3 regions of the Enterobacter sp. B79-1 genome follow, and region 3 is predicted to be linked to each of the others. Evidence: predicted binding sites of a transcription regulator. Region 3 holds the regulator's gene; each other region holds the start of a gene.
What was found. The regulator CRP, encoded in region 3, controls carbon source genes, mostly activating them, when cyclic AMP is high. The targets are predictions, from matches to a motif close to ATGTGANNNNNNTCACAT.
Positions count from the first base shown of each region.

Region 1: a site for CRP is predicted at 1,855-1,872, ahead of focA (formate transporter FocA). Genes of this name have one in related genera too.
Region 2: a site for CRP is predicted at 2,759-2,776, ahead of AC2T6E_RS21580 (YjcB family protein). Genes of this name have one in related genera too.

Region 1 covers NZ_JBYAZJ010000001.1:1,157,256-1,161,718, forward strand. The annotation lists gene ycaO (30S ribosomal protein S12 methylthiotransferase accessory factor YcaO) at 1-1,524, shown strand, start outside; gene focA (formate transporter FocA) at 1,931-2,788, shown strand; gene pflB (formate C-acetyltransferase) at 2,840-4,463, shown strand, end outside.
Region 2 covers NZ_JBYAZJ010000011.1:46,542-51,004, forward strand. The annotation lists gene soxR (redox-sensitive transcriptional activator SoxR) at 1-192, opposite strand, end outside; gene soxS (superoxide response transcriptional regulator SoxS) at 291-617, shown strand; gene AC2T6E_RS21575 (EAL domain-containing protein) at 624-2,189, opposite strand; gene AC2T6E_RS21580 (YjcB family protein) at 2,838-3,119, shown strand; gene ssb1 (single-stranded DNA-binding protein SSB1) at 3,180-3,710, opposite strand; gene uvrA (excinuclease ABC subunit UvrA) at 3,961-4,463, shown strand, end outside.
Region 3 covers NZ_JBYAZJ010000009.1:182,283-186,745, reverse strand. The annotation lists gene AC2T6E_RS20685 (phosphoribulokinase) at 11-880, shown strand; gene AC2T6E_RS20680 (OsmC family protein) at 967-1,371, opposite strand; gene crp (cAMP-activated global transcriptional regulator CRP) at 1,683-2,315, shown strand; gene AC2T6E_RS20670 (YccS/YhfK family putative transporter) at 2,373-4,460, shown strand; gene argD (bifunctional acetylornithine/succinyldiaminopimelate transaminase) at 4,457-4,463, opposite strand, start outside.

The sequences.
Region 1 (4,463 bases), on a different contig from region 3:
CTGTCCACTAACTATTTCTTCGCTGACTTCTGGCTGGGCGAAACCATCGCTAACGGCCCGTTCGTTCACTATCCGAACGAAAAATGGTTCCCGCTGACCGAAGACGACGAACTGCCGGAAGGCATTCTCGACGCGCGCCTGCGTGCGTTCTACGATCCAGACAGCGAACTGACCGCCAGCATGCTGATCGATCTGCAGTCCGGTAACGAGGATCGCGGTATCTGCGCCCTGCCGTTTACCCGCCAGTCTGACGAAAAGACCGTTTACATCCCGATGAACATTGTCGGCAACCTGTATGTATCCAACGGTATGTCCGCTGGTAACACCCGCAATGAAGCGCGCGTGCAGGGTCTTTCTGAAGTCTTCGAACGTCACATCAAAAACCGCATTATTGCCGAATCCATCAGCCTGCCAGAAATTCCGGCAGACGTGCTGGCGCGCTATCCGGGCGTGGTGGAATCCATCGCTAAGCTGGAAGCAGAAGGTTTCCCAATCTTTGCCTATGACGGCTCGCTGGGCGGCAAATATCCCGTTATCTGCGTTGTGCTGTTTAACCCAACGAACGGTACCTGCTTCGCCTCCTTCGGCGCGCACCCGGACTTCGGCGTGGCGCTGGAGCGTACCGTCACCGAGCTGCTGCAGGGCCGTAGCCTGAAAGATCTCGACGTGTTCACCCCGCCAACCTTTGACGATGAAGAAGTGGCCGAGCATACCAACCTCGAAACCCACTTCATCGACTCCAGCGGTTTGATCTCCTGGGACATGTTTAAGCAGGATGCAGACTATCCGTTCGTGGACTGGAGCTTTGCCGGTACCACGGAAGAAGAGTTCGCCACGCTGATGGCAATCTTCAAAGCCGAAGACCAGGACGTTTATATCGCCGACTACGAACATCTTGGCGTCTACGCGTGCCGCATTATTGTTCCTGGCATGTCCGACATCTACCCTGCCGAAGATCTGTGGCTGGCAAATAACAGCATGGGCGCGCACCTGCGCGAAACACTGCTGGCCCTGCCGGGCAGCGAGTGGGAGAAAGACGATTATCTGAACCTGATCGCCCAACTGGACGAAGAAGGCCACGATGACTTCACCCGCGTGCGTGAACTGCTGGGTCTGGCGACCGGTAAAGACAACGGCTGGTACACTCTGCGTATTGGTGAGCTGAAAGCGATGCTGGCTCTTGCGGGTGGCGATCTGGATCAGGCCCTGGCCTGGACCGAGTGGACCATGGAATTCAACCAGTCTGTCTTCTCAGCCGAGCGCACCAACTACTACCGCTGTCTTCAGACGCTGTTGCTGCTCGCTCAGGAAGAGGACCGTGAACCTCTGCAGTACTTGAATGCCTTTGTTCGTATGTACGGTGCAGATGCAGTCGAAGCGGCCAGCGCGGCGCTGAGCGGCGAAGAGCCGTTCTATGGCCTGCAGGCTGTTGATAGCGATCTGAAAGCCTTCCCGGCACATCAGTCGCTGCTGAAAGCGTATGAAAAATTACAGAAGGCAAAAGCCGCTTACTGGTCAAAATAAGCGCATATAACATTACCAGATGTAGGCGTATCCAATCGTCTGGGCTATATTACGGGGCAATTTCATTGCCCCTTTTTTTTATTTTTTCGGTAATGATGTTTGATTGTAATAATTAAGTTAATTACGGGTAAATATAATAATACTTACCTGGGCTGGACTGTTACTTTTTGTGGTAAATACTCCATTTTAATTAACTGTTTTACGGGAGGCCTAACGAAAAAATTCAACTCTTCTCATAACTTTTAAAATTTATTTTTATACGGATAATCAAATACTTACTCCGCATTCGCTGTAAATCCATACACATTGCGGGCCTATAAGCCAGGCGAGATATGATCTATATCAATTTCTCTTCTATAATGCTTTGTTAGTATCTCGTCGCCGACTTAATAAAGAGAGAGTTAGTGTGAAAGCTGACAACCCTTTTGATCTTTTACTCCCAGCTGCAATGGCCAAAGTTGCCGAAGAAGCGGGTGTCTATAAAGCAACGAAACACCCGATGAAGACGTTCTATCTGGCGATCACGGCCGGTGTGTTCATCTCAATCGCTTTCGTCTTCTACATCACTGCCACCACCGGTACTGCCGGGATGCCTTTCGGCATGGCCAAACTGATTGGCGGCATTTGCTTCTCACTGGGTCTGATTCTTTGCGTCATCTGCGGCGCCGACCTTTTCACCTCTACGGTGCTAATTGTTGTGGCGAAAGCCAGCGGAAGAATTACCTGGGGTCAACTGGCACGCAACTGGCTAAACGTCTATGTTGGTAACCTGATTGGCTGTCTGCTCTTTGTTCTGTTGATGTGGCTCTCTGGCGAGTATATGACCGCCAACGGTGGCTGGGGGCTTAACGTCCTGCAAACCGCTGACCACAAAATGCACCATACATTTATCGAAGCTGTTGCTCTCGGCATCCTCGCAAACCTGATGGTCTGCCTGGCCGTCTGGATGAGCTACTCGGGTCGTAGCCTGATGGACAAAGCCATGATTATGGTTCTGCCGGTTGCGATGTTTGTTGCCAGCGGCTTCGAGCACAGTATTGCGAATATGTTTATGATCCCAATGGGGATTGTTATCCGCAACTTTGCGAGCCCGGAGTTCTGGACCGCAGTTGGTTCAAATCCGGAAAGTTTCTCTCACCTGACTATCATGAACTTCATTACTGATAACCTGATCCCTGTCACTATCGGGAACATTATCGGTGGGGGTCTGTTAGTTGGGTTGACATACTGGGTCATTTACCTGCGTGGCGACGACCATCATTAATGGTTGTCTCAGGCAGTAAATAAAAAATCCACTTAAGAAGGTAGGTGTTACATGTCCGAGCTTAATGAAAAGTTAGCCACAGCCTGGGAAGGTTTTGCGAAAGGTGACTGGCAGAATGAAGTAAACGTACGTGACTTCATTCAGAAAAACTATACCCCGTATGAAGGTGACGAATCCTTCCTGGCTGGCGCAACTGACGCGACCACCAAGCTGTGGGACAGCGTAATGGAAGGCGTTAAACTGGAAAACCGCACTCACGCGCCAGTTGATTTTGACACCTCCGTTGCTTCCACCATCACTTCTCACGATGCTGGTTACATCAACAAAGCCCTTGAGAAAATCGTTGGTCTGCAGACTGAAGCACCACTGAAACGCGCAATCATCCCGTTCGGTGGCATCAAAATGGTTGAAGGTTCCTGCAAAGCGTATAACCGCGAGCTGGACCCAATGCTGAAAAAAATCTTCACCGAATACCGCAAAACCCACAACCAGGGTGTATTCGATGTTTACACCAAAGACATTCTGAACTGCCGTAAATCTGGCGTTCTGACCGGTCTGCCAGATGCGTATGGCCGTGGCCGTATCATCGGTGACTACCGTCGCGTTGCGCTGTACGGTATCGACTTCCTGCTTAAAGACAAATACGCACAGTTCGTTTCCCTGCAGTCTGACCTGGAAAACGGCGTAAACCTGGAAGCGACCATCCGTCTGCGTGAAGAAATCGCTGAACAGCACCGCGCACTGGGTCAGATCAAAGAGATGGCTGCTAAATATGGCTGCGATATCTCTGGTCCTGCTACCAACGCTCAGGAAGCTATCCAGTGGACCTACTTCGGCTACCTGGCCGCGGTTAAGTCTCAGAACGGTGCAGCAATGTCCTTCGGTCGCGTATCCACCTTCCTGGATGCGTACATCGAACGTGATATCAAAGCAGGCAAAATTACCGAGCAAGACGCTCAGGAAATGATTGACCACCTGGTCATGAAACTGCGTATGGTTCGCTTCCTGCGTACCCCTGAATACGATGAGCTGTTCTCTGGTGACCCAATCTGGGCAACAGAATCAATCGGCGGTATGGGCGTTGACGGCCGTACTCTGGTCACCAAAAACAGCTTCCGCTTCCTGAATACCCTGTACACCATGGGTCCTTCTCCGGAGCCGAACATCACCGTTCTGTGGTCAGAAAAACTGCCTCTGAACTTCAAGAAATTCGCCGCTAAAGTGTCTATCGATACCTCTTCTCTGCAGTACGAGAACGATGACCTGATGCGTCCGGACTTCAACAACGACGATTACGCTATCGCTTGCTGCGTAAGCCCAATGGTTGTTGGTAAACAAATGCAGTTCTTCGGTGCGCGTGCAAACCTGGCGAAAACCATGCTGTACGCAATCAACGGCGGCGTTGATGAAAAACTGAAAATGCAGGTTGGTCCTAAGTCTGAGCCGATCAAAGGCGACGTTCTGAACTTCGACGAAGTGATGGATCGTATGGATCACTTCATGGACTGGCTGGCTAAACAGTACGTCACTGCGCTGAACGTTATCCACTACATGCACGACAAGTACAGCTACGAAGCCTCTCTGATGGCGCTGCACGACCGTGACGTGGTTCGCACCATGGCATGTGGTATCGCGGGTCTGTCCGTTGCCGCTGACTCCCTGTCTGCAATCAAAT
Region 2 (4,463 bases), on a different contig from region 3:
TTGCGCAATTTTGATAATCGCCACATAGCGGAGCACGTCGCGGGTGTAACGCCGCTGGTTTCCGGCATTACGGATACTCTTAATTAACCCTTTGCTTTCATAGAAGTGGAGCGCCGACACCGCAACGCCGCTGCGCTTTGCCACTTCACCGGGGGTTAAGAGCGCTTTAATTCGCGGCAATCTCTTTTCCATAAAACCTCTTTACCTCAAGTTAACTTGAGGAATTATACTCCCCCGCAGAGAAAACGACGAATCCACCAGGATAGATGTATCTACAGAGGGGCAACCTTATGTCGCATCAGCAAATTATTCAGACGCTTATTGAATGGATTGATGAACATATCGACCAACCGTTGAACATTGATGTGGTCGCTAAAAAATCGGGCTATTCGAAATGGTATTTACAGAGAATGTTCCGCACCGTCATGCATCAGACGCTGGGTGAGTACATTCGCCAGCGCAGACTGCTGCTGGCAGCGCAGGCGCTACGTTCGACGCAGCGGCCTATTTTTGATATCGCGATGGATCTGGGTTATGTCTCGCAACAAACCTTTTCCCGCGTGTTTCGCCGTGAATTTGACCGCACGCCGAGCGATTACCGCCACCAGTTGAATTAATGTGTATCAGTGCAAAGGTTGCTGCTGCCAGGCCATAAATTCCTGGGGCGGCATCGCTTTCGCGAAGTGCCATCCCTGACAATACTGCACGCCACGCTTCAACAGCCAGCTGACCTGCTCTGCCGTTTCCACACCTTCCGCAATCGTTTTAAGACGCAAACTTTGCGCCATCTCGATGATGTGCTCGGCAATCAGGTGGCTGGTGCTGTTGGTGGTTAAGGTATCGATAAAGGATTTATCGATTTTCAGGATATCGACGTTCAGCGAATAAAGGTTATGCAGGTTGGAGTAACCGGTCCCGAAATCATCGATGGCCACTTCATAGCCCGCCTGACGGAAAGCCTGAATAACGGGTGTGGTTTTAGGAACATCGATAAACCCGCGTTCCGTCACTTCAATCTTTATCTGCTGCGCGCGCACCGCATAGTGTCTGGCCTTGTCTGAGATCATCGCAATCAGGCGCGAAGAGTGGAAATCAGTCGCCGACAGATTAATGGAAATATAGAGATCGGGATGCGTCGCCAGGAAATGCCCCAGATCGCTGAACACCTCTTCGACGACGTAATCCGTAATACGTTCGCTCATGCCCTCTTTTTCCGCCAGCGGGATAAATTCCACCGGACTCATCACCTGTCCGTTAAAGCCAGGCCAGCGCAGTAACGCTTCTGCCCCCACGCACCGATTATTTTTAATATCAATAATTGGCTGATAATGGACGCAAAGCTGGCGCTTATTCAGCGCACGATGCAGCAAACGGCCTGGGGAGTTGAGTTCACGGTGGGTGCGTGACCACACCAGCAGAATAATAATGCTGCAGATCATCCCCAGCGGCAGCGTCAGTGTGGCCTGATGATAAAGCGTTTCATAAAAGCGTGTATTCGATGTGGAAACGATGGCTGCGATAGGACGTTTATCGGATTTAACGATGGTATAAAAACGGTCATCTTTTTGAAATGTCGATTCCTTATCCCGGATTAGCGCATTCAATAATGTAATATTGGCCTGCTGGCTGACGGAAAAGAATGCATTAGTTACCGTGTCGTATACCCCCCACGACAGAGAATGATCGGCTGACATCACTTCACTGTAAGAAAGCGGATTGACCACCACAACATAATTTCCGCGCTGCATGTATGTCATTTTATAGCCAGTAAAAAATGGCGTATCGCGATAATAATAGATGGCAATGTCGGGTTTACGTTTGTAATTGGCGACAGAAATCAGATAGGGCTGGTCGGGGGTAAAAACGGTTGAACAAAGAAAACGTTGGCCTTGTGCATAAATTAAATCGGCGACGAAAAGACGACCACGAACCACATTCAACATATATTGCCGGTGCTCAGGTGTACACAGTTTACCCTGATATTGTTCAGCGCCATCGCGTGCTAAATCAACCTGTTGAATGACAAGTTCTGTTTTGTCTAACGCAAGTCCAGCAAATGTGCGTAGTTGGGCGCTTGTTTCCGACACGGCTCTGAGCTGGGCAAACCATAGCGCAAGCATCACCGGTAGCATAACTACCATGATGATCCCTACCACCCTGAGCATCTTGCGCCGCGCGCTACGATTCATTTCCCGCCCTATATCCCTGCATGTTGTACGCCTGTAGTAATGAAGGCCGGATGCTTTGATAAACAGATGATTACGTTGCATGAATCATGCGAAGTTAGCAACCGACTTTTAGTATTAAAAATCTTAAAATTGCTTATGACGATAATATTTTCCCGTAAGCTAAACTGAAAGTATTCGTTCCGTTTCAATTAAGGAAAATAATTATCCAGTACAGGCGGGTGGTTTTAGATAGCACAACAGCGGATCGTTGATTAAACCAAAATTCTGGCCGCATGAAAAAAGAACAAGATGAACATGAAATTTCGTGATAATTGTTCCCCTCTGCTTTGTCGTTTGATTTATTAATAATCAAACGCAACCAGCATATTTTTATGACGGGCGTAAAAATAACGCTTCACTTCGCCAGTAAAATGGCTGACCAGACATGTCTCTTGCCCGAGCTACGCGCTCGCCGCACTTGCCCAGGCAGGCGTTGCGTTGAGGCGTCAGCCTCGCTGACAGAGATATATTCTCCATGGTGATAAATCGCCCATTTTTCCACGTCGTGAGACTGGCGAATAAAACAGCAAATGTGATATAGTTCACACATCTTGTGTAACGAGAAACATTGTTTCATTTCAGTTCGTCTGTTTTGTCGAGGATGGGTTTATGGCGACCATTACCACCAGCATGGTTCTCCTTCGCTGGCCATTGTTAAGTGCGGTTTTGATGTTTTTAGCCAGCACGCTGAACATTCAGTTTCGTAAATCTGACTACGCCGGCCTTGCGGTGATCAGCACCCTGCTGGGGCTGGGCGCAGCCTGCTGGTTTGCAACGGGCCTGCTTGGCATTACCCTGGTGGATATCGCTGCCGTTTGGGAAAATATAAAAGTGGTGATGGTGGAAGCCATGAGCCACACGCCGCCAGACTGGCCGATGGTGATTACCTGATCCCTTCATCAATAAAAAAACCCAGACGATGTCTGGGTTTTTTGTTTTCGCATCCGTTGATCAGAACGGAATGTCGTCGTCGAAATCCATTGGCGGTTCGTTAGACGGGGCCGGAGCAGACTGCTGCTGCGGACGAGACTGCGCGCCGCCGCTGAACTGGTTGCCGCCCTGCGGCTGCTGAGGCTGACCCCAACCGCCCTGCTGCTGGCTCTGTCCGCCACCTGCCGGTGCGCCACCGCCCTGACGGCCACCCAGCATCTGCATGGTGCCGCCCACGTTCACCACGACTTCCGTGGTGTACTTCTCAGCGCCGGACTGATCGGTCCATTTGCGGGTACGCAGCTGGCCTTCGATATAGACCTGAGAACCTTTACGCAGATACTCACCGGCCACTTCGGCCAGTTTGCCAAACAGCACAACGCGGTGCCATTCGGTCTGCTCTTTCATCTCACCGGTCGCTTTATCACGCCAGGATTCGGAAGTAGCCAGCGTAATGTTGGCAACTGCGCCACCACTCGGCATGTAGCGTACTTCCGGGTCCTGGCCCAGATTACCGACGAGAATCACCTTGTTTACGCCTCTGCTGGCCATGTTCGTGTCTCCTGAATACGTTTCTTAATAGTGTAAACGCGCGAGTGTACCATTTCCATGCTGCACTTTGATAGTTGCGTAGCACGTTCCAGAGTTCTCTCGCAACTCGACATTGTTACACAGCCAATCAGAAAATGCATTCCAATACTGTATATTCAAACAGGTTAAATTGTGTCATAATTAGCCGTTTCTGACAGCCGTTTGTCCTTCAAACAAATCAGGCAATCCGTGTTCCAACCGGGAAAGGTGAATGGATAAGATCGAAGTTCGGGGCGCCCGCACCCACAATCTCAAGAATATCAACCTCATAATCCCTCGCGACAAACTCATCGTCGTGACCGGGCTTTCGGGGTCTGGCAAATCCTCACTGGCTTTCGACACTTTGTATGCCGAAGGACAGCGTCGTTACGTTGAATCACTCTCCGCGTACGCGCGTCAGTTCCTGTCGCTGATGGAAAAACCGGATGTCGACCATATTGAAGGGTTGTCCCCTGCTATCTCTATTGAGCAGAAGTCCACCTCGCACAACCCGCGTTCTACGGTCGGTACCATTACCGAAATTCACGACTACCTGCGTCTGCTGTATGCCCGCGTAGGCGAGCCGCGCTGCCCGGACCACGACGTCCCGCTGGCGGCCCAGACCGTGAGCCAGATGGTGGATAACGTGCTGTCGCAGCCGGAAGGCAAACGCCTGATGCTGCTGGCACCGATCATTAAAGAGCGTAAGGGCGAGCACACCAAAACGCTGGAAAA
Region 3 (4,463 bases):
GGGAGTTGCTATGTCTGCCAGACATCCGGTTATTGCCGTAACGGGCTCAAGTGGTGCGGGTACCACCACCACCAGCCTCGCCTTTCGCAAGATTTTCGCACAGCTGAATCTACGGGCGGCAGAAGTGGAGGGCGATAGCTTTCACCGCTATACGCGCCCGGAAATGGACATGGCCATCCGCAAGGCGCGCGATCTGGGCAAACACATCAGCTATTTCGGGCCGGAAGCCAACGATTTCAGCCTGCTGGAACAAACCTTCCGCGAATACGGGCAGAGCGGGACCGGGCAGTCCCGCAAATACCTGCACACCTACGACGAAGCGGTTCCCTGGAATCAGGTGCCGGGGACGTTCACCCCGTGGCAGCCGCTGCCGGAGCCGACCGACGTGCTGTTTTACGAAGGGCTACACGGCGGCGTGGTCACGCCTCAACACGACGTCGCGCGTCACGTAGATCTGCTGGTCGGCGTGGTGCCGATTGTTAACCTTGAATGGATCCAGAAGCTGACGCGTGACATGAGCGAGCGCGGGCATTCTCGCGAAGCGGTGATGGATTCCGTCGTGCGCTCCATGGAGGATTACATCAACTTCCTGACGCCGCAGTTCTCCCGCACCCACATCAACTTTCAGCGCGTGCCGACGGTGGATACCTCCAACCCGTTTGCGGCCAAAACGATCCCGTCGCTGGATGAGAGCTTTGTCGTCATCCATTTCCGCAATCTAGAAGGCATTGATTACCCCTGGCTGCTGGCGATGCTGCAGGGCTCGTTTATTTCGCATATGAATACGTTGGTAGTGCCGGGCGGAAAAATGGGGCTGGCGATGGAGTTAATTATGACGCCGCTGGTCCAGCGACTGATGGAAGGGAAGCAGATCGCGTGAGTTGTTTTGCCCGGTGGCGCTGCGCTTACCGGGCCTACGGTCGTGCTTTTGTAGGGCGGGTCAGCGAAGCGCCACCCGCCAAAAGATTAAGCCTCGATCACTTCATACGAATGCGTGATTTTTACCGCTTTCTCCAGCATTAACGCCACAGAGCAATATTTCTCCGCAGAAAGGTCTACGGCGCGTGATACTGCGGCATCTTTCAGTTCTTTACCGGTCACGATAAAGTGCAGATTAATGTGCGTGAACAGGCGTGGCGCCTCTTCGCGTCGTTCGGAAGTAAGCTTCACTTCGCAATCGGACACATCATGACGACCTTTTTGCAAAATCGACACCACGTCAATTGCGCTGCATCCGCCCGCCGCCATCAGCACCATCTCCATCGGGCTTGGGGCTTTGTCGCCGGAGTTACCGTCCATCAAAATCTGATGTCCAGAAGCGGATTCGCCCAGGAACGTTAAACCTTCAACCCATTTCACACGCGCTTGCATATTCATTAACTCCAACGTTGCATTTTTGGTGACAGATTACGCGTGCATTACATTTCTCGCAACGGAAGGCGACCTGCATCATGCTGAAGCGAGACACCAGGAGACACGCGGCAAAAGCTATGCTAAAACACTCTGGATGCTACAGTAATACATTGACGTTACACATGTATGCAGAGGACATCAAACTTTACTGGCTGCGAAACGTTACGACAGCCGACTTCCCAGGGTATGGGTAAGAATTCGATTGCAACCCCAGAGTCCGGATGCATCTTATGACTCTGGTGACAGCTTATAACAGAGGATAACAGCGCATGGTGCTTGGCAAACCGCAAACAGACCCGACTCTCGAATGGTTCTTGTCTCATTGCCACATTCATAAGTACCCATCGAAGAGCACGCTGATTCACCAGGGTGAAAAAGCGGAAACGTTGTATTACATCGTTAAAGGCTCGGTGGCAGTGCTGATCAAAGATGAAGAAGGGAAAGAGATGATCCTTTCTTATCTGAACCAGGGCGATTTCATCGGTGAACTGGGCCTGTTTGAAGAGGGCCAGGAACGTAGCGCCTGGGTTCGTGCAAAGACAGCATGTGAAGTGGCTGAAATTTCTTACAAGAAATTCCGTCAGCTGATTCAGGTTAATCCTGACATCCTGATGCGTCTTTCTTCCCAGATGGCGCGCCGTCTGCAGGTGACGTCTGAGAAAGTGGGTAACCTCGCCTTCCTGGACGTGACCGGCCGTATCGCGCAGACCCTGCTTAACCTGGCGAAACAGCCAGACGCCATGACCCACCCTGACGGCATGCAAATTAAAATTACCCGCCAGGAAATTGGTCAGATCGTCGGTTGCTCCCGTGAAACAGTGGGCCGTATCCTGAAAATGCTGGAAGACCAGAACCTGATCTCCGCCCACGGTAAAACCATCGTGGTTTACGGAACGCGTTAATTCCGCTCAAACGGCGTGCCATCGCAAGGTGTCACGCCGTTTTTGTCTCTACTCCCCATGTGGCGCAGGCTGATCTATCACCCGGAAGTTAACTACGCACTGCGACAAACGCTGGTGTTGTGCCTTCCTGTGGCCGTGGGCCTGATCCTCGGACACCTCCAGCAAGGTCTGCTGTTTTCCCTCGTGCCCGCCTGCTGCAACATTGCCGGTCTGGACACGCCGCATAAGCGCTTTTTCAAACGCCTGATTATCGGTGGCTGTCTGTTTGCGGGCTGTAGTCTCGCCGTACAGCTCCTGCTTGCCCGTGATATCCCGCTGCCCCTGATCCTGACCGTGCTGGCGATGACGCTTGGCGTGACGGCGGAAATCAGTTCGCTGCACGCGCGCCTGCTGCCCGCCTCGCTGATTGCGGCTATCTTCACCCTGAGCCTCGCCGGGAATATGCCGGTGTGGGAGCCACTGCTGATCTACGCCCTTGGCACGCTCTGGTACGGGGTGTTTAACTGGTTCTGGTTTTGGCTCTGGCGGGAACAGCCGCTGCGTGAATCCCTGAGCCTGCTCTATGTGCAGCTTGCGGATTACTGTGAAGCCAAATACACCCTGCTCACCCAGCATACCGACCCGGAGAAATCCCTGCCGCCGCTGCTGACGCGTCAGCAAAAGGTTGTCGACCTGATTAGCCAGTGCTACCAGCAGCTGCACATGCTTGCCGCCAACAAGAACCACGAATACAAACGGCTGCTGCGCACTTTCCAGGTGGGGCTGGACCTGCAGGAGCATATCTCCGTTAGCCTTCACCACCCGCAGGAGGTACAAAAGCTGGTAGAGCGCAGCCATGCAGAAGCAGTGATCCGCTGGAACGCCCAGACCGTCGCCGCGCGGCTTAGGGTACTGGCTGACGATATTCTCTATCACCGCTACCCCACGCGTTTTAACATGGATAAACAGCTCGGCGCGCTGGAGAAAATCGCCCGTCAGCATCCGGATAACCCGGTAGGCCAGTTTGCCGCCTGGCACTTCAGCCGTATCGCCCGCGTGTTGCGTACGCAGCGCCCGCTTTATCCCCGCGACCTGATGGCGGATAAGCAGAAACGTCTGCCGCTGCTGCCTGCGCTCAAAAGCTATCTGTCACTGAAATCCGCCGCCCTGCGCAACGCGGCGCGGATAAGCGTGATGCTGAGCATTGCCAGCCTGATGGGCATGGCGCTGCACCTGCCTAAACCCTACTGGATCTTAATGACCGTGCTGTTTGTCACGCAGAACGGCTACGGGGCCACGCGAGTGCGTATCTTCCACCGGGCTGGCGGAACGCTAGCCGGGCTGATTATTGCGGGCGTGACGCTTCACTTCCACGTGCCGGAAGGCTATACGCTGGTCGGGATGCTGGCGATCACCATGGTGAGCTATCTGATCATCCGTAAAAATTACGGCTGGGCGATGGTGGGCTTTACGGTCACGGCGGTGTACACCCTGCAGCTGCTCACGCTCAACGGCGAGCAGTTTATCGTGGCTCGTCTGGTCGATACACTGATTGGCTGCCTGATTGCCTTCGGCGGTATGGTCTGGCTGTGGCCGCAGTGGCAGAGCGGATTGCTCAGGCAGAACGCCCATGACGCGCTGGAAGCTGACCAGCAGGCCATTCGCCTGATCCTCAGCGACGATCCGCAGCCCTCCCCGCTGGCGTATCAGCGGATGAAGGTCAACCAGGCGCACAACGCGCTGTTTAACTCGCTCAATCAGGCGATGCAGGAGCCGGGGTTTAACTCGCACTATCTTGCAGACATGAAGCTGTGGGTGACACACAGCCAGTTTATCGTCGAGCACATTAACGCCATGACCACGCTGGCGCGCGAGCACACGATGCTGACGCCGGATCTGGCGCAGCGCTATTTGCAGTCGTGTGAAATTGCGTTGCAGAGGTGTCAGCAGCGTCTGGAGTATGACTCGCCGGGTGAATCGGGTGATTCGAATATTCTGGAAGCGCCTGAAACGCTGACCCACGGGCCGATGAGCACCCTTGAGCAGCATCTGCAGCGCGTTCTGGGGCATTTGAACACCATGCACACCATTTCATCGGTGGCATGGCGTCAGCGCCCGCATCACGGGATTTGGTTAACGCGCCGGTTAAAGCGAACCGAGTATTAGCCT